One region of the Bacillus sp. SSR7 genome, then DNA from elsewhere that is predicted to be linked to it. Evidence: riboswitches for the same ligand, from Rfam matches in the RefSeq annotation. Region 1 holds a riboswitch; each other region holds the start of a gene.
What was found. A riboswitch is a leader RNA that binds a small molecule or an ion and turns the genes downstream of it on or off. The one in region 1 is predicted to bind lysine.
Positions count from the first base shown of each region.

Region 2: it holds a riboswitch for lysine, as region 1 does, so the genes downstream of both, AC0NJG_RS15120 (amino acid permease) here and lysA (diaminopimelate decarboxylase) in region 1, are expected to answer to the same signal.
Region 3: it holds a riboswitch for lysine, as region 1 does, so the genes downstream of both, AC0NJG_RS14435 (aspartate kinase) here and lysA (diaminopimelate decarboxylase) in region 1, are expected to answer to the same signal.

Region 1 covers NZ_JBVVXV010000003.1:286,644-292,538, forward strand. Annotated here, with positions in the region: gene sat (sulfate adenylyltransferase) at 1-689, opposite strand, end outside; gene AC0NJG_RS08785 (phosphoadenylyl-sulfate reductase) at 728-1,432, opposite strand; gene AC0NJG_RS08790 (YezD family protein) at 1,519-1,662, opposite strand; SAM riboswitch class I at 1,735-1,843, opposite strand; gene lysA (diaminopimelate decarboxylase) at 1,961-3,277, opposite strand; lysine riboswitch at 3,458-3,639, opposite strand; gene AC0NJG_RS08800 (DUF3888 domain-containing protein) at 3,729-4,124, opposite strand; gene AC0NJG_RS08805 (LTA synthase family protein) at 4,379-5,895, shown strand, end outside.
Region 2 covers NZ_JBVVXV010000007.1:126,176-132,070, reverse strand. Annotated here, with positions in the region: gene AC0NJG_RS15135 (VOC family protein) at 1-456, opposite strand, end outside; gene AC0NJG_RS15130 (sulfite exporter TauE/SafE family protein) at 663-1,565, shown strand; gene AC0NJG_RS15125 (GNAT family N-acetyltransferase) at 1,605-2,054, opposite strand; lysine riboswitch at 2,377-2,569, shown strand; gene AC0NJG_RS15120 (amino acid permease) at 2,682-4,148, shown strand; gene AC0NJG_RS15115 (iron-sulfur cluster biosynthesis family protein) at 4,262-4,567, shown strand; gene AC0NJG_RS15110 (DNA alkylation repair protein) at 4,601-5,371, shown strand; gene AC0NJG_RS15105 (DUF2716 domain-containing protein) at 5,437-5,895, opposite strand, start outside.
Region 3 covers NZ_JBVVXV010000006.1:283,499-289,393, reverse strand. Annotated here, with positions in the region: gene asnA (aspartate--ammonia ligase) at 1-726, shown strand, start outside; gene AC0NJG_RS14445 (helix-turn-helix domain-containing protein) at 863-1,291, shown strand; gene AC0NJG_RS14440 (VOC family protein) at 1,523-1,978, opposite strand; gene AC0NJG_RS14435 (aspartate kinase) at 2,331-3,560, opposite strand; lysine riboswitch at 3,760-3,946, opposite strand; gene AC0NJG_RS14430 (DoxX-like family protein) at 4,139-5,047, shown strand; gene AC0NJG_RS14425 (DUF4166 domain-containing protein) at 5,051-5,662, shown strand; gene AC0NJG_RS14420 (YndJ family protein) at 5,668-5,895, shown strand, end outside.

The DNA.
Region 1 (5,895 bases):
TCATAACTTTCCATTCTTACATCAGCAGGAATATCATCCGACTTCGTTTCCCCAACGAGCGGATTTAAAAAGAGGCCATCTACAATTTCAAGAGCAGATTTTTGAATATATTCATGGGCACGATGTACCGGATTTCTCGTTTGGAATCCAACTACTGTTTTCCAACCACGTTTTTTAAATTCTTCTCTCGTTTCAATTGGATCTAAATGATAAGAAGGAAACAGATTATTTTCAAAACGTTTCGTAAGAACAATAGCTCCTCCGATGTAAACGTTCGGTCTTTCGTATAATTTTTTCACTCCAGGATGAGCCTCATCCGTCGTTTTATACACTAGTAACGCTTCTTTTTCCTTATCAGGCACAAAAATATCTTCTATTTGAATAACACCATATACATTTCCACCGTTAACAAGTTTTACTTCCTCTCCAACTTTTAGCGTCTCTGCTACTTCTTCTGTTACTGGTAATGTAATTGGTATACTCCAAACGCTCCCATTAGCTAAACGAAGCGTTTCTACAACCGAATCATAATCTTTCTTTCCTAAAAAACCAGTAAGCGGGCTATATCCTCCTGTCGCTAATAGTTCTAAATCACTTAACGCAATGTTATCTAGCCCAATTTCTTTTTTAATTTGTGATACGTCGTATGTCTCGTCTATTCGATTTATTAATTCGTTTCTTGTACTCATTTTCTATACCCTCTCTTAGCTTTATTTTCAAATTCATCTTATTGGTAATGAAGACCACATTCAGTTTTCACTTTCCCAGCCCATCTACCATCTCTCGAATCGCCACCCTCTCCTACAGGCAACGTACACTTCTCACACCCAATACTTGGATATCCAATGTCATGTAATGGGTTATAAGGCAAGCTATGTTTGTATACATATCTCCATACTTCTTTCCACGTCCAATGAATGAGCGGACAAACTTTAATAGATTGAAAGCGATGATCTAGATTTATAAACTTTGTATGCTTACGGGTTTCTGATTGTTCCCTTCTCAATCCCGATATCCACGCTTTTTCATTCGCTAATGATGCTTCTAAAGGTAAAATTTTTCTAATCTTACAACAGAGATTGGGATTGCTTTCCCATAGCTTGTCACCATGCGCTTTGGCTTGTTCATCAAGTGTAAGTTCTGGCTGTTTTTCTATAATATTCAATAAAGGAAATCGTTCCCGCACTTTTTGAATTAATTCATACGTTTCTTGAAAATGTACGTTTGTATCCAAAAATACAACTTTAGCAGATGGATTTACTTGGTTAATAAGATGCAGCAGTACCATCCCTTCCACTCCGAAGCTACATGCGTATACAATTTCACTTTTATATTCTTTATAAGCCCAACTTAATACAGATAATGCGCCTTTCGTTTCATCTTCTTCTGAAAATGAAACATCATTTTCTTCCCACGTTTCATACGTCAACATGTTTTTTCCCCCTGTAAAAGCAAAAAGACGGTTTTAACCTAATGAAATAGGTTAAAACCGCCTCTAGTTTTTCTAGTCAGCGCTTTTTACTTTAAACGTACTTTTTCACTTTTCTCTAATTGAATGACTTTTCCATCTTGCACAACAATTGTAATTGAACCATATTTCATATCAGCAAGCATCGCTTCAATTTTCTCAGATACTTCCTCAAAATGTTCCCGTACGCTCACGCGAACAGCCCCCCTTTTTATTCATAAAAAAAATCTTTCCCATTTCGAAAAGACTGTTCGGTAATATATTTTACCTTATCTTTCAAAATGGATTCCATTTTGCTGGATTTAGCACCTTGCTTTCTATAAGCAGGTTGCCGAGCTTCGCCGGGCCAGTTCTCTCCGCTTCTCTTGATAAGCTTTGTATTTGTATTTTATCACAATTCTGATTTTTTTCAATCCTAGTTTTCCGATATATTTTAATTACTTTATTTTATAAAAAAGGAATTGCCCATCCGAACAACTCCTTTTTCCTCATTTAAACAAGTTCTTTTATACGTATGCGATCGTTCCCAATAATATTTTCATATGTTTCGCGCTCTACAACAATTTGTGATGTACCACCTTTCGCGAAGACGACAGCTGGTCTACGAATCCGATTATAATTATTCGCCATTGAGTACCCGTATGCCCCTGTACACGAAATTGCTAGTAAATCCGCAGAAGCAACTTTCGGTAGAGTAATATCCCAAATTAACATATCCCCACTCTCACAGCACTTCCCTGCAATCGAAACAACTTCCTCGTTCTCATCATTCCCTCGATTCGCTAACATCGCTTCATAACGAGCGTTATATAAAGCAGGTCTTAAATTATCAGTCATCCCACCATCCACTGACACATATTTCCGAATACCAGGAATGTCTTTCACAGATCCGACTGTATAAAGTGTCGTTCCAGCATCACCTACAATGCTACGACCTGGTTCAACCCATATTTCTGGTAGTGGATATTCACATACTGTAAATTGTTCTCTCACCGCACTTGTTACAGCTCGCACATATGTCTCAAGAGTTAATGGTGTATCGGACTCTGTGTAGCGTATTCCGAATCCTCCCCCTACATTTAGCACTTTTACTACATAATTTGTTCGCTCTCTCACTTTTTTTAAAAATTGATGAAGAACTTCAATCGCTCGCACAAAGCCGGCTGTTTCAAATATTTGTGATCCGATATGTGAATGAATTCCTAACACGTTATAATTTGATTTTTGTAAAGCAAGCTCAATTGCCTGCATCGCTTGACCATTTGACACGCCAAATCCAAATTTTGAATCATCTTGACCTGTTGTAATATATTCATGTGTGTGCGCCTCTACTCCGGGCGTTACACGAATTAATATGTTCACAAATTTCCCATGTTGCACTGCTAAATCATGCAAAATTTCTAATTCTAAAAAATTATCTACGACAAAACAACCAATATTTGCCTGAAGAGCCATCACAATTTCTTCATCTGTTTTATTATTGCCGTGAAAATGAATGCGCGATGCCGGAAATCCTGCTTGAAGCGCAGTATATAATTCTCCTCCAGAAACAACATCTAATGACATATTCTCTTCACGAGCTACTCGGCACATCTCCATGCACAAGAACGCCTTGCTTGCATATGCTACTTGATAAGAGAAACCACTTTCTTTAAAAGCACGATGAAACGCGCGGCACTTTCCTCGAATTGACTCTTCATCGTATACATAAAGTGGTGTTCCGTATTGTTTTGCTAGCTGCGTCGTGTCGCACCCTCCAATTTCTAAGTGTCCTTGCCCATTTATTCGGCTTGTGCCGTGTAAATACATTTGAATTCCTCCCTTATTTCCTCTAAAACTCATAACCCCAATCTTCTATTCATTGCAGCACGCTTTTAGATAGACAAAAAACGCGCGGAACAATGTTCACACGCGTTTCTTATTAGGAAAAATATATATTGAAAAAATAAACGAGTTGTTATCTCCTCAAAATAAGAAACCGCATCAACATCTCCAAATAGCTCTCCATAAAATAAATCTTATGACAGTACTACATTTATTCAATGCAGTCCCAATATATGAATAAGATGGTTATTCTTATATTTCGGCAATAGTCCCTTTCAACCTATGATCACAGATTCCATTAAATCTCCCATAGCTTACTCTTTCCTATCGCGGCCTCTACCTTTGAGAGTAGATGAGGTAAGTCTATTTAATTTTCAAACATCTAATTGTTGCTATTAACAATACCAAAGGATCATTTTATTTGTCAAACAATTTTTTATATTGCTTTTTTACAGTTTAGTTTCGTATCGTTTGGTAAGCGCTTTACTGAAACCTTTGTCACTTCCCATTCGCCTTCTTCGTTATTAAATGTAATCGTTACCTTCTCAAAGGGTGGCGCAATTTTCCCGGCAACACGTTCATACTTTGTCACTTCAATACTTGCTTGAAATAAATATGTACCACTATACACTTTTTTTAAACTAATAATTTTAGGACATTGATAAGGCTTCAAGCTCCCATATTGTTTTTCAATTGCTTTATTTATTTTCGGGAATAACACAGAATAAAGGGCATCTTCCATAAGAGGTGCATCATATTGAGCTACCGACACACTTGGTGAAGCAAAAAGTATAACACTACTGCATACTATAAAATATAATAATTTTCGCATTATAACCTCCGTATTGTTACACGATTCTTTCCGCGCACGATAATAATCATACATAGAAACTCCATTTTATTGTCTCCTACTGCCCTTTTTCTACTCAATTGTTATAAAAAAGTCCACAACTCTCTTTTATTTTCGTATAATGATACTCATAGTATAATAAACATAATAATAAAGGACTGTTCGTATATATAAAATGAGGCGCTAATCAAATAGGCCCACAAGAACCGTCATGCTTTTTAGGAGAGGAGTATATTATGCTACAACGTCTGTTTCCAAAACTGCGATTCGCACTCGTTGCAGTCGTTTTATTATGGATAAAAACATATATTGTGTACAAGCTAGCTTTTGATATTAAAATTGATAATTTCTTTGAAGAATTTATGCTTTTTATTAATCCATTAGCTGCGTTACTTTTATTTTTCGGTTTTGCTTTATTTGCATCTAAACACCGGAACCGCATTATAGTTGGAATTAGTTTTATACTATCATTCATTTTATTTGGAAATGCAATGTTTTATGGATTTTATAACGATTTCGTTACGTTCCCAGTATTATTTCAAACAAATAATATGGCTGATTTAGGGACGAGTATAAAAGAACTCTTTACGTATAAAACATTACTGTTATTCGCAGATGCGATCATCTTAATGTTTCTTTCGCGTAAATTCCCAGCATTTTGCGACAAGACGCCGCTTTCTCGCTCTGAGAAGAGAACTTTCTTTAGCGGTGTAACTGCTCTATTAGCACTACAAATTGTTGTTTCCGTTATTTATAAACCACAAATGTTCTCGCGCTCGTTTGACCGTCAAACTGTCGTGAAAAATTTAGGTTTATACACATATCATCTATTTGATATTACACTTCAATCTAAATCTTCAGCTGAACGTGTATTTGCAAGTGGGGACGGGTTCTCTGAAATTAAAAACTATACAGACTCAAAAGATAAGCAAGTTGATAAGAACTTATTTGGAGCTGCAAAAGGTAAAAATGTAATTTTAATTTCAATGGAATCTACACAAAGTTTTGTTATTAATAAAAAAATAAATGGAAAAGAAATTACTCCATTTTTAAATGAATTTATTAAAGATAGTTTTTATTTCGATAACTTCTATCATCAAACAGGGCAAGGTAAAACTTCTGATGCTGAATTTATCGTTGAAAATTCACTTTATCCGTTAGACCGCGGTTCTGTATTCTTTACTCATGCAACAAATGAATATACAGCTACACCAGAACAATTAAAGAAATACGGATATTCTTCTGCTGTCTTCCATTCAAACGATAAAACGTTTTGGAATCGTGATGTAATGTATCCTGCACTTGGATATGATCGTTACTTTAATTTAAATGATTACGTAGGCACAGAACAAATGTCTGTCGGTTGGGGGTTAAAAGATAAAGAGTTCTTTGAACAATCTATTCCAAAGCTAAAATCTTTACCACAGCCGTTCTATACAAAATTCATTACTTTAACAAACCATTTTCCATTTCTTCTAAATCCAGAAGATCAATATGTTGATGAGTTTAATTCAGAAAGTGGTGTTGTAAACCGTTACTTCCCAACTGTTCGTTACACGGATGAAGCTCTTAAACAATTTATTAAACAATTAAAAGAAGAAGGACTGTATGATAATTCCGTAATTGTCATTTATGGAGATCATTACGGTATTTCTGAAAACCATAACGCAGCTATGGCTCAGTTCCTTGGGAAAGACGCTATTACACCGTTTGATTCTATGCAATTACAACGCGTCCCTCTCATCATTCACGT
Region 2 (5,895 bases), on a different contig from region 1:
TTCTTCATCTGTTTCATTCCAATGTATAAAGAAAGGTAATTTCGGTCCGTTCTCTTCTTGCTTTACAAATAACATTTTCCATTCTAAAAGGCGACCATCTTTTCTCATACGTTTCCCTTCAAATGGTCCTATCGTATGTAAACCATGCTTACTAAACTTTACTGCTAGCTCTTCAATTGCATCTGTTCGAATTGCGATTTGAAGCATTCCTTCTCCGTCTTGTAATTTCACTACCGTTTCTTGTACTAATGGATTGTCTGCTTTCTTCGCTTTTTCTTCATGCTGAACTGCCAGAAATTCTATATATGATAAATCAAAATAACATAAACTATTGCAAGTACCCCAATTTGTATGCTCTCCGCCTAGTGTAGTATGAAATCCACGCTCCTGCATTTGTTTTGCTGCTTCCTTCGGTGTACAATTCACCGCATGTACAAGATGATCAAATCGTAACATGTCTTTCTCCCCTTTCTCTCCATCCTTTTATTGTATATTTTATTTTTCTTTCATTCAATTTAAAAAACTTTAAAACCTAGTTGATTTATACGATTAATATGTATTATAATAAAACAAATTTAATTATTGCTGATTGGAAAAACCAAAGGCACTTTTCTCATACGGGAAAAGTGCCTTTTTCATTTATTATTACAGGGGGATAATTTATGCAGAAATTAATTGTCTTTGCTATTATTGGATTTTTCGCTCAATTGATTGATGGAGCACTTGGAATGGCGTATGGGGTAACATCTACCTCACTATTATTAATGTTTGGTATCGCACCGGCTGTAGCTTCCGCTTCTGTTCATTTAGCTGAAGTCGTTACAACCGCCGCTTCTGGTGCATCTCACATCAAATTTGGAAACGTTGATAAATATACCGTTTCCAGGCTTACATTACCAGGAGCAATTGGCGCATTTGTTGGGGCATGTTTTTTAAGCAATTTACCTGGGGATGTCATTAAACCATACATTTCTGTATTTTTATTTACTTTAGGGGTTTATATTTTATTACGATTCATTATTCAAAAACAAGTTGTTACTTCAAATAAACGTATGTCGGCTAAACAACTTGTTCCGCTTGGCTTATTTGCTGGATTCGTTGATTCAACTGGTGGTGGTGGCTGGGGTCCGATTACGACACCTGTACTTTTAGCAAGAGGAAATGAAGCTAGAAAAGTTATCGGATCTGTAGATACGAGTGAGTTTCCTGTCTCACTCGCTGCAACAATTGGTTTCTTCATCTCACTCGGCTGGGAACAAGTAAGTTGGGTTTGGGTATTTTCGTTAATGCTTGGCGGTATTGTCGCAGCTCCAATCGCTGCATGGTTAGTGCGCATCGTTCCTTCTCATTTACTTGGCGTATTAGTTGGTGGCCTTATTATCTTTACAAACATTCGTACACTACTTACTACATTTAAAGTGGATCCAACGATTATTTCACTTTCTTACGTGGCAATTGGTCTTGTCGTTATTATTTCTATTTTCATTGCTGTTCGCAATCATTCTAATCGTTCTAACGCATCGACCACCGGATATCCGAATGATCAAAAGCAAATGCTACCTTAACGAAAAAAATACCGCCCGATATACTTCGAGCGGTATTTTTTATTTTTCTAATTTCCAATTAATCATTGTTTCTGTAGTACCCACTCTTTTCATATGTAATTTCTCTAATACACGAATCGAGCTAATATTATCAAGAAGTGTCTCTGCAATAATCGTTTCTACCTGTCCTGTTTGAAAAGCCCAATTTATTAATTCTCTTACAGCTTCTGTCGCATACCCTTTATTCCAATATTTCTCAATAAAACCGTAACCAACTTCTACTGTATGTTTCTCGTTCGGTTTCCCTTTAAACCCTATATCACCTAGAACGATGTCATCTTCTTTTCGAATAACATACCACGCCCCCCAAGGTAATAAAGCCACATCTTGTTTTACAGTTTCTACATGCCCTACAATATGTGGACCACTATTAAATCCTTGCTCGTTAGCGACGTGCATCCTTTCTTCTGTACACGGCACTATATAGAGTCTTTCTGTTTCTAATTTCATATTGATTTCCCCTTTTTACTTAAGCTTTACTTTAATTATAACAAAAAATATGACTTTATTATGAATGTCGAATTATATTTTCTGAATTTTCTTTTATTTTTGAAGGGTTTTTTAATATTTTTTGCGAAACATTTGTATAACAATTTATTTCTTTGTTTTTTTTTACATAACAGTAGGTTCGGACGGAGTTTAGCAAGCGTTTCCTAAACAATAACCGATATTTTTTGACTTTTCCTAACAAAAAATCTTGCAATATATTCAGAAAGTCATTACAATTGCCATATATTAAAAATCTTAGCAATATATCAAATCCTCATCAATCCGATGAGGTAGAGGTTGCGACTTTTAAGAGTAAAACGGACGAGACACAGAGAATGTCACCGACTCCGTTTGAAAGGAAAAGTTGCCGAAGTTTCTATTTCTTCTCTGGAAATATGAGCTGGGGCTGTCTCCGAAAGGAACAGAACTGTCACGTTTACAAAATTACCGTGTAAACGTGGGGTGCTATCTTAACGGAAGGGTATGATGGGGTGGTTATTTGTGAAACGTTCCGCCAAATTCCTTTGGCGGTTTTTTGTATTTTTCTCCCCCGCTCCTTCCTATCTTACAAGAAAAGGAGTGTTGAACATGAATAGCGCAACGAATCAAGCTACCTCTAAAACAGAAACTACAAAAGGAAAAGGTGAATTAAGACGCGGTCTAAAATCTCGGCACCTTACGATGATTTCTCTCGGCGGTACAATTGGTACCGGACTATTTCTTGCCAGCGGTGGTGTCATCCATTCAGCTGGACCTGGTGGCGCATTAATTGCATACGCCGCAATTGGAATTATGGTTTACTTTTTAATGACAAGCCTAGCTGAACTCGCAGCTTATATGCCTGTTACTGGATCTTTTAGCACGTACGCAACAAAATTTGTTGATCCATCACTTGGGTTTGCACTTGGATGGAACTATTGGTATAACTGGGCAATTACTATCGCTGCTGAACTAGCGGCTGTAACATTAATTATGAAATTTTGGTTTCCAAATACTCCTTCCCTCATTTGGAGCGGATTATGTTTAGCTATTATTTTCCTTTTAAACTACTTATCTGTTAAAGGGTTTGGTGAATCTGAATATTGGTTCGCACTTATTAAAGTAGTTACTATTATTATCTTTTTAATTGTCGGCTTTATGATGATTTTCGGAATTATGGGTGGCGAAACTGTTGGCTTCAAAAACTTCACTGTTGCAGATGCACCATTTAACGGTGGTATCATGGCAATTATCGGTGTATTTATGGCAGCTGGTTTCTCATTCCAAGGAACAGAATTATTAGGTGTAGCTGCTGGTGAAACATCTGATCCAGAGCGTAATATTCCGAAAGCAATTCGTTCGATCTTTTGGCGTATTCTCTTATTCTATATCCTTGCGATTCTCGTTATCGGTTTATTAATTCCTTATACAACTGAAAGCCTTGCCGCAAGTGATGTAACAGTAAGTCCATTTACACTTATTTTTGAAAAAGCAGGCGTTGCCTTTGCTGCTTCTGTTATGAACGCTGTTATTTTAACGGCAGTACTTTCTGCTGGTAACTCTGGTATGTATGCATCAACTCGTATGCTTTGGGACTTAGCTCGCCAAGGGAAAGCACCAAAGTTTCTTGGTAAATTAGATAGCCGCGGCGTACCTGTTAACGCATTAATCGTAACATCAATTGTCGGTAGTATCGCTTTCATTGCTTCTCTATTCGGTGACGGTGTTGTATACATTTGGTTATTAAATGCATCAGGAATGTCTGGCTTTATCGCTTGGGTTGGAATCGCAATTAGTCATTACCGTTTCCGTAAAGCATATATTGCACAAGGAAAAGATTTAAATGACTTACCTTATAGAGCAAAATGGTTCCCATTCGGTCCACTCTTCGCATTTACGCTTTGTATTATCGTAATTTTAGGACAAAACTACGGCGCATTTATGGGCGAATCAATCGATTGGAATGGTGTACTCGTTTCGTACATCGGTTTACCACTCTTCTTAGTACTTTGGTTAGGATATAAATTTACGAAAAAAACGAAAGTGATTCCACTTGATAAATGTGAACTAAAATAAAGTGAAATGAGCAAACAAATTTGTTTGCTCGTTTTTTGTTCCAAACCTCTTTGCTTCCCTATTGCTCCTGTTTTTGCCATAATAGAAGAAATATAAATAAAGGTTGGGATACCATGAACATTCGCATTACTGATGAAGCAAAAACAGCTATACATAGATTAGAACGTGAAGACAAAAAGATCATTCGCATTAGAGGGATAATGACAAACTCTTGTAGTATTTTCGTTGATGTCGATTTAATTTGGGATACATATAACGCAGATGACGTTGTATATGAAGATGCTAATTTTACCGTACAAATGGATTCATTTACGAAAGACTACACTGGTGATACGGTGAAACTTGATTATAAGACGACTGGTTTTAGTATTACGACTCCGAGTGAGACTTTAGTTTATGGGTTGTCGATTAAAAAATAAAGATTGTTTTTATTTGACCACCGAGGTGAAAAAATGAGTAAATATGTTCCGTTAAAATTTTTGTTTAACGAAGAATTTGCAGAAAAAATGGCTGATTCTATTTGTAAACACGATCCTACTTTCTCTAAAAGAAACTTTGTATCTTCCGTAACATGTAAAGTTAAAAATTTAGAGTTAAAGCAGCGTATTGAAGTAATTGCAGATGAATTACACAATACTTTACAAAAAGATTTTAATGCAGCCATACATATATTACTGAAAACATTGGGGCCAGAGAATACAACAGAAGTAGGCACATTTACAAATGGATATATGTACATGCCTATTGCAAAATACGTTGAAAAATATGGGCTTAACGACTTTGAAACCTCATTCAACGCCATGTATGAAATAACGAAACGGAATACTGCTGAATATGCCATTCGGCCTTTTCTTGAAACATACCATGAAGACACACTAAATATATTACAACAGTGGATTCATGACGAGGACAGCCACATTAGAAGATTAGTTTCTGAAGGTACAAGACCAAGGCTTCCTTGGGCTAAAAAAATAGGAGCTCTGAAAGGTGACTTTAAGTACAATTTACAGCTTCTTGAGCCTTTAATGAATGACCCTTCTAAATATGTTCAAAAATCTGTAGCCAATCATATTAATGATATTACGAAAGAAGATAAAGAACTTGTTTTTCAATGGTTGCAGCAATTGCGTGATAAACAGCATCCTGTTAATTCTTGGATTATAAAACATGGGTTACGAACGATTATTAAAAATGGTACTTTACCACAAGATTTTTCTTTTTGAGTATTTTAAATAAAAAGTCCTTATACTTCAAAAATGAAGTATAAGGACTTTTTCTCTCCCAAACATTATCCTTGCCTTAAAATATTTTGAAACATTTCCGGCTTATTTCGTTCAAAACTTTCTATTAGTCCTTTTCCAAATATCGTTATACTCTTCTCCCAAGGATGACCTAAATAACCCCACTTAAAGTCCTTCTGAATAAAAAAGTAGTAATCTCCATTCGGAAATATTGGTATAATCCACTCATCAAATTCATTTCTTTCCAACTCTAAGTGAGGATTCACCCAATAACACTCATGTTGCCAATCTAGTGCCATTATATATTCATTCGATGCTGTATTTTCCTTAAACACTTGTAACGCTTTATCTTCCAAATCTTCATACACATCTAAATCTACCGATTCTCCAAAGTAATGAGAAATATTATATGTAATAAAAGGACTTGGCACCTTAAATGATGGAAATGTAGAAACACTTGGCGAAAACTCAAGTTCACTATATAAATTGTTCCAAATTCGATCATC
Region 3 (5,895 bases), on a different contig from region 1:
GGATATGAAGCTGGTGAAGGTTTATATACAAACATGAACGCGATTCGTCGTGATGAAGAACTTGATGCAACACATTCCATTTACGTTGACCAATGGGATTGGGAAAAAATCGTTCAAAAAGAATGGCGTACTGTAGATTACTTACAAAAAACAGTACAAACAATTTATGGAATATTCAAAGATTTAGAAGATCACTTATTTGAAAAATATCCGTTCCTTGGAAAGTATTTACCAGAAGAAATTGTTTTCATCACTTCCCAAGAACTAGAAGATAAATATCCAGAATTAACACAGAAAGATCGTGAACATGCAATTGCGAAAGAGCACGGTGCAGTCTTCATTATTGGAATTGGTGATGCACTTCGTTCAGGTGAAAAGCATGATGGACGCGCAGCTGATTATGATGATTGGAAATTAAACGGTGACATCTTATTCTGGCACCCAGTACTACAATCTTCATTTGAATTATCATCAATGGGAATTCGTGTTGATAGTAAATCACTTGATGAGCAGTTAACGAAAACAGGTGAAGACTTCAAACGTGAGTACGATTTCCATAAAGGTATTTTAGAAGACGTACTCCCATTAACAATTGGCGGTGGTATCGGACAATCAAGAATGTGCATGTACTTCTTACGAAAAGCACATATCGGTGAAGTTCAATCTTCTGTATGGCCTGATGATTTACGTGAAGCTTGCAAGAAAGAAAACATTCATCTGTTTTAATAGAAGAGAGAGAATAACTCAAAGAGTTATTCTCTCTTTTTTATTGTGTAAACGAGTGGTTTACAGCAGATTTTACCAATAGTTTCTTTCTTTTTCATCTCCCATTATGTCATAATTTGTTAAAGGAGGGGACGTTATGAGCTTAGGAGAGCAGTTAAAAAAACTACGAGAGTCAAAGGGATTTTCACAAGAGGATGTTGCTAAAAAGATTGGCGTGACGAGGCAGGCGGTATATGAATGGGAAAATGATAAAAGTTATCCGGATATTGATAATTTAATTTTACTAAGTGAAATGTACAATGTTACGCTCGATGAGTTAATAAAAAGGAATCAAAACATTGAAGAAAAAATACATATTGATGAAGAAGATGAGGATTTTGAGAAAGAGAACGAATTTGGTTTTTATATTGGATTTGGTTTGTTAATTATGAGTGCTTTCGTTGAATATGAAAAAATACAGGTGATTGTATTAGGCGTTGCATTATTCATGATGGTATTTTACTCAGATGTGAAGAAAGTTATTTTGAATGAATATAGATCGTTTTTTCATAGAAAAGAGCGATAAAATATAAAATGAGAAGAGTCAGTGATATTTCCTAGGAAAAGGTAAAGCGAATAATTAAATTATTTCATAATGATTTTTGGATGTTAGTGATATGTTAAAGAACTGTTTGGATAGAGTCTTGAAATCTATGTGTAAAATGAAAATATATTTTTAAAAACTCAAACAAGCATAACCACGTTCTGGAGTGAGGACGTGGTTAAAAATATAGTAGTTTCATTTATAATACATTAATTACTTGTTACCGAGTTCTTCCGCTAAACCGATTAAAATCCCTTCGGTTCCACGAATGTAGCAGAGACGGTAAGAGTTCTCGTATTGAACTACTTCACCAACGAGTTGAGCACCATGCTTAGTAGTAAGCCTAGATACCATTTCATCAATGTCTTCAACGGTGAACATGACGCGCAAATAACCGAGGGCATTGACAGGAGCTGTCCGGTGATCTCCTATAGCGGGCGGGGTAAGAAATCGCGAAAGTTCAATTCGGCTATGACCATCTGGAGTCACCATCATAGCAATCTCTACGCACTGCGAACCGAGTCCGGTTACGCGACCAGCCCATTCACCCTCTACAGTGGCGCGCCCTTCGAGTTTTAACCCAATCTCCTCGAAGAAAGAGATTGCATTATCAAGGGATTCTACAACGATGCTAACATTGTCCATTCTGAGTAATTTATTTTTTGACATTGTCTTTATCTCCTTATATGTAAAAGTGTATTATCTAATCATCTTCCTAATTATACTATTAAAAATTACAAATTCCTTTCAAACAAAAACACCTTGTCACAGTTTAGGAAAATATGACAAGGTGTTTTTAAGTATGTCATATAGTATCTTGTTAACAAACAATACCGAGACTTCCTTGCAAAAATATTTCTATCCTGTACTACATTAAATGATCCGATTGTTGTATAGAATTAATTGTATTTTTTTAATGACACATAAATTTTTTGTCACTCTATATAATGCAAACAGCTTTCTATTTTTAATAGGAAGGAAATAGATTCATATAATTTGTTTTAAGTAGTACCGCTGGAAATTAACTCATTTGTACTAAAGGCTCGATTTTCGCCATAAATGATTGATGCAGCGCCTCAACACCTGTCACTAAATGAAGGCGGTCAATAACGACAGACACTTTAATTTCTGATGTACTTACCATTTTAATATGAATATTTTCTTCTTTTAAAGTAGTGAACATATTCGCAGCAACACCTGGATTAGAGACCATACCAGATCCTACAATTGATACTTTTGCTAAATGATTTTCATATTCTACTGATTCATAGTGAAGTGCCTCTTGATTTTGTTCCAATACTTCTAATGTTTCTCTTAAATCATTAGAATGGATGGAGAAGGAGAGATGAACAGTTCCTTCATTTGTAATACTTTGAATGATGATATCTACATTAATATGTGCCGCTGCTAATGTAGAGAAAACAGTTGAAAGTGAACCTTGTTCTAATCCTTTCACTGTGATGCGTGTAATATTATCTTCAAATGCAATACCTTTAACGATTGATTGTTGTTCCATGTTACATTCTCCTTTTACAATTGTTCCGTTTTCTTGTTCCATACTTGAGCGAACTTCTAAAATGACATTATGATTTTTAGCAAACTCAACAGCACGCGGGTGTAATACACCAGCACCGAGGTTTGCAAGTTCTAACATTTCGTCATAAGAAATTTTATCTAATTTATAAGCATCTTTTACAACTCGTGGATCCGTCGTGTATACGCCAGTCACATCTGTGTAAATATCACATTTTTTTGCGTTTAGTGCAGCAGCTAATGCGACAGCAGTTGTATCAGAACCGCCTCGTCCAAGCGTTGTAATTTCAAAATCTTCACTGACTCCTTGGAAACCAGCTACAATAACAATCGTGCCTTTAGTAAGATAAGACTGAATTCGATCTGTATTAATTTCAGTAATCCGTGCACTACTATGTACAGATTCTGTCGTAATACCAGCTTGCCATCCTGTTAATGAAATCGCGTTATACCCTTTTGCTTGTAGTGCCATCGTTAATAATGAAATAGTTACTTGCTCTCCTGTCGATAGAAGCATATCCATTTCGCGTTTACTTGGATTTTCTGTAATTGCGTTAGCAAGTACTACAAGTTCATCTGTACTTTTTCCCATTGCTGAAACGACAGAGACGATACTATGTCCTCGTTCATATTCTTCAATAATTAAATTTGCTACATGTTGAATACGCTCAACACTTCCGACAGAAGTGCCACCAAATTTTTGTACAATCGTTTCCATTGCGAATTCCTTCTTTCATCCATTTTTAAGAATAGATTAGGACATATATAAATCCCAATATTCCTGTAGTTACCAGAGAAAAACAAAAAACACCATCTCAAATAAGTGAGGATGGTGCTGTTACAGGAAAAGGGAAACAGAAAACGGAGCTAATAAAAAAACCGCCAAAAAAGGAATACCATAAAAATGATATCTCTTTTTTGTAGATAGCTCTTCATACGTACACGTCTGTACATATGACAGTTCTGTTTCTATTCGAAAACAGCCCCAATCGATACATACAGAGAAATATATCGATTTCGGCAATACTTCCTTTCATCTAATTTCATAGACATCTCTGTGTCTCCATTAGAATACTCATAAGTATCGCAACCTCTATCTCACGTTTTAGGCGAGAGTGTTTGATTTATGAAGTTGTTGGTAACATTTGTTTTATAATAATTTAAATTTTTTGGGGAATCAAGTGTTTTGTATAAATTTTAAAAATTCTTTCTTTTATGAAAGGAAGTTTGTGAAAAATGTAGCAAAATAAATTTATTGCATGTACATTAAACTTATAGCGCATAGGAGGTGGAAGAATGAAGGGGAAAAAGCCTATTTATGTTTCGGCAGAAATGAATACAACAATGGAAAAATTATGGGAATACACGCAAGAACCACATATACATACAGAATGGGATGCTCGCTTTACTGAAATTTCGTATTTAGAGAAAAAAGAAGGAGAACCGCAGAAGTTTTTATATAAAACAAAAATCGGATTTGGACTTGAAATAGCTGGTGAAGGGGAATCGATAGGTGAAATAAGAAAAGAAACAGGTGAACGGATTTCTTCTTTAAAATTTTGGACAGACAATCAATTATCACTTATTCAAATAGGGCGTGGTTATTGGAAGTATACACCGTGTAAAGAACACATTCATTTTGAGACACAATATGATTATGATACGAGGTTTGGTCGTATAGGGAATGTAATAGATTTCTATATGTTTCGGCCATTATTAGGCTGGGCGACAGCTTGGAGTTTTGATGCTTTAAAATTATGGTTAGAAAAGGGACTTCATCCTAGATTGCTCATTAGAAGAACAATGACATATTGGTTCGTATGTTTTTTATTTGCTTTCGTATGGATGTATCAAGGAATAGTACCGAAACTAGTGTTTACTCATTCAGAAGAAGTAAAAATGTTATATGTGATGATTGGTTCAACTGAACATAGTATTTTTGTACTTAAAATAATTGGATTACTAGAAATTACTTTTGGTGTCCTATGGCTGTTGCCATTTCCAAAACGAAAAGTATTTGTCGTACATATTTTTATGTTAATAGCCTTAACGATAGCGGCAGGATTTACGAATGTCGCAAGCTTTACAGAGCCGTTTAATCCAATTACGTTAAATCTACTTCTAATTGGATTATCGATTGTCGGTTATATAAATAGTACGAATTTGCCAAGTGTAAAAAATTGCAAGAGGAAGAGAAAGGGATAATGTATGGCTAATATGTATGAAAGACTATTAGGGGATTCTTATAAAAAACTTCATCCGAAATTACAGAAACGTTATGAGATTACAGAAGAAAATAGCTTTATTGGAGAAGGAAAGATGGATGAAATTTACGGTGGTTCTTTTTTCGTAAAATTCATATTAAAAATTGCATCGAAGTTTCGAATGTTTTTCTCTGAGAGAGGTAAGGGAGTGCCATTTACAATACATAATACCGCTGAGCGTGATGAACATGGACATGAACTTGTGCGGTGGAATCGTACTTTTTATTTTCATAATAAGAAAAGATATTTTAACGCCGTTATGCAGTTGGATGAAGGGAATAATGAAATTGTAGATTGTTTTGGTGAACCACACATACTTGTTTCTACATTGAATTTTCATATTGATGAGGTGGGGGCAATGCATATTTCCTCAAAGAAACAATGGTTTTACATGTTTGGAAGGAAAGTTCCGTTACCTAGATTCTTATACGGAGAGGCCAACATTGTAGAAAGTTATGATGAAACACTACAATGCTTTCGAATTCATGTACAAGTACGCAATCCATTAATTGGTTCATTATTTTCATATAAGGGAACATTTGTGGAGAGGAAATAAATAATATGAAAAATATAATAGTTGGACTTGTTTGTTATATTGTTTTTCTAATATGTGATTGGTCAAATATAAACCCAGTGGAAGCAATTATTTTATTATCTATGTTGTTATTTATACCGATGTCATTTAGCATCATTGATAAGAAAACAAGAAATGGATCATATGTATTCTTTTATAAATTTGTATCGTTTTTATATCCAATCGCAGCAATTAGTGCAATGCTAGCTTTCGTA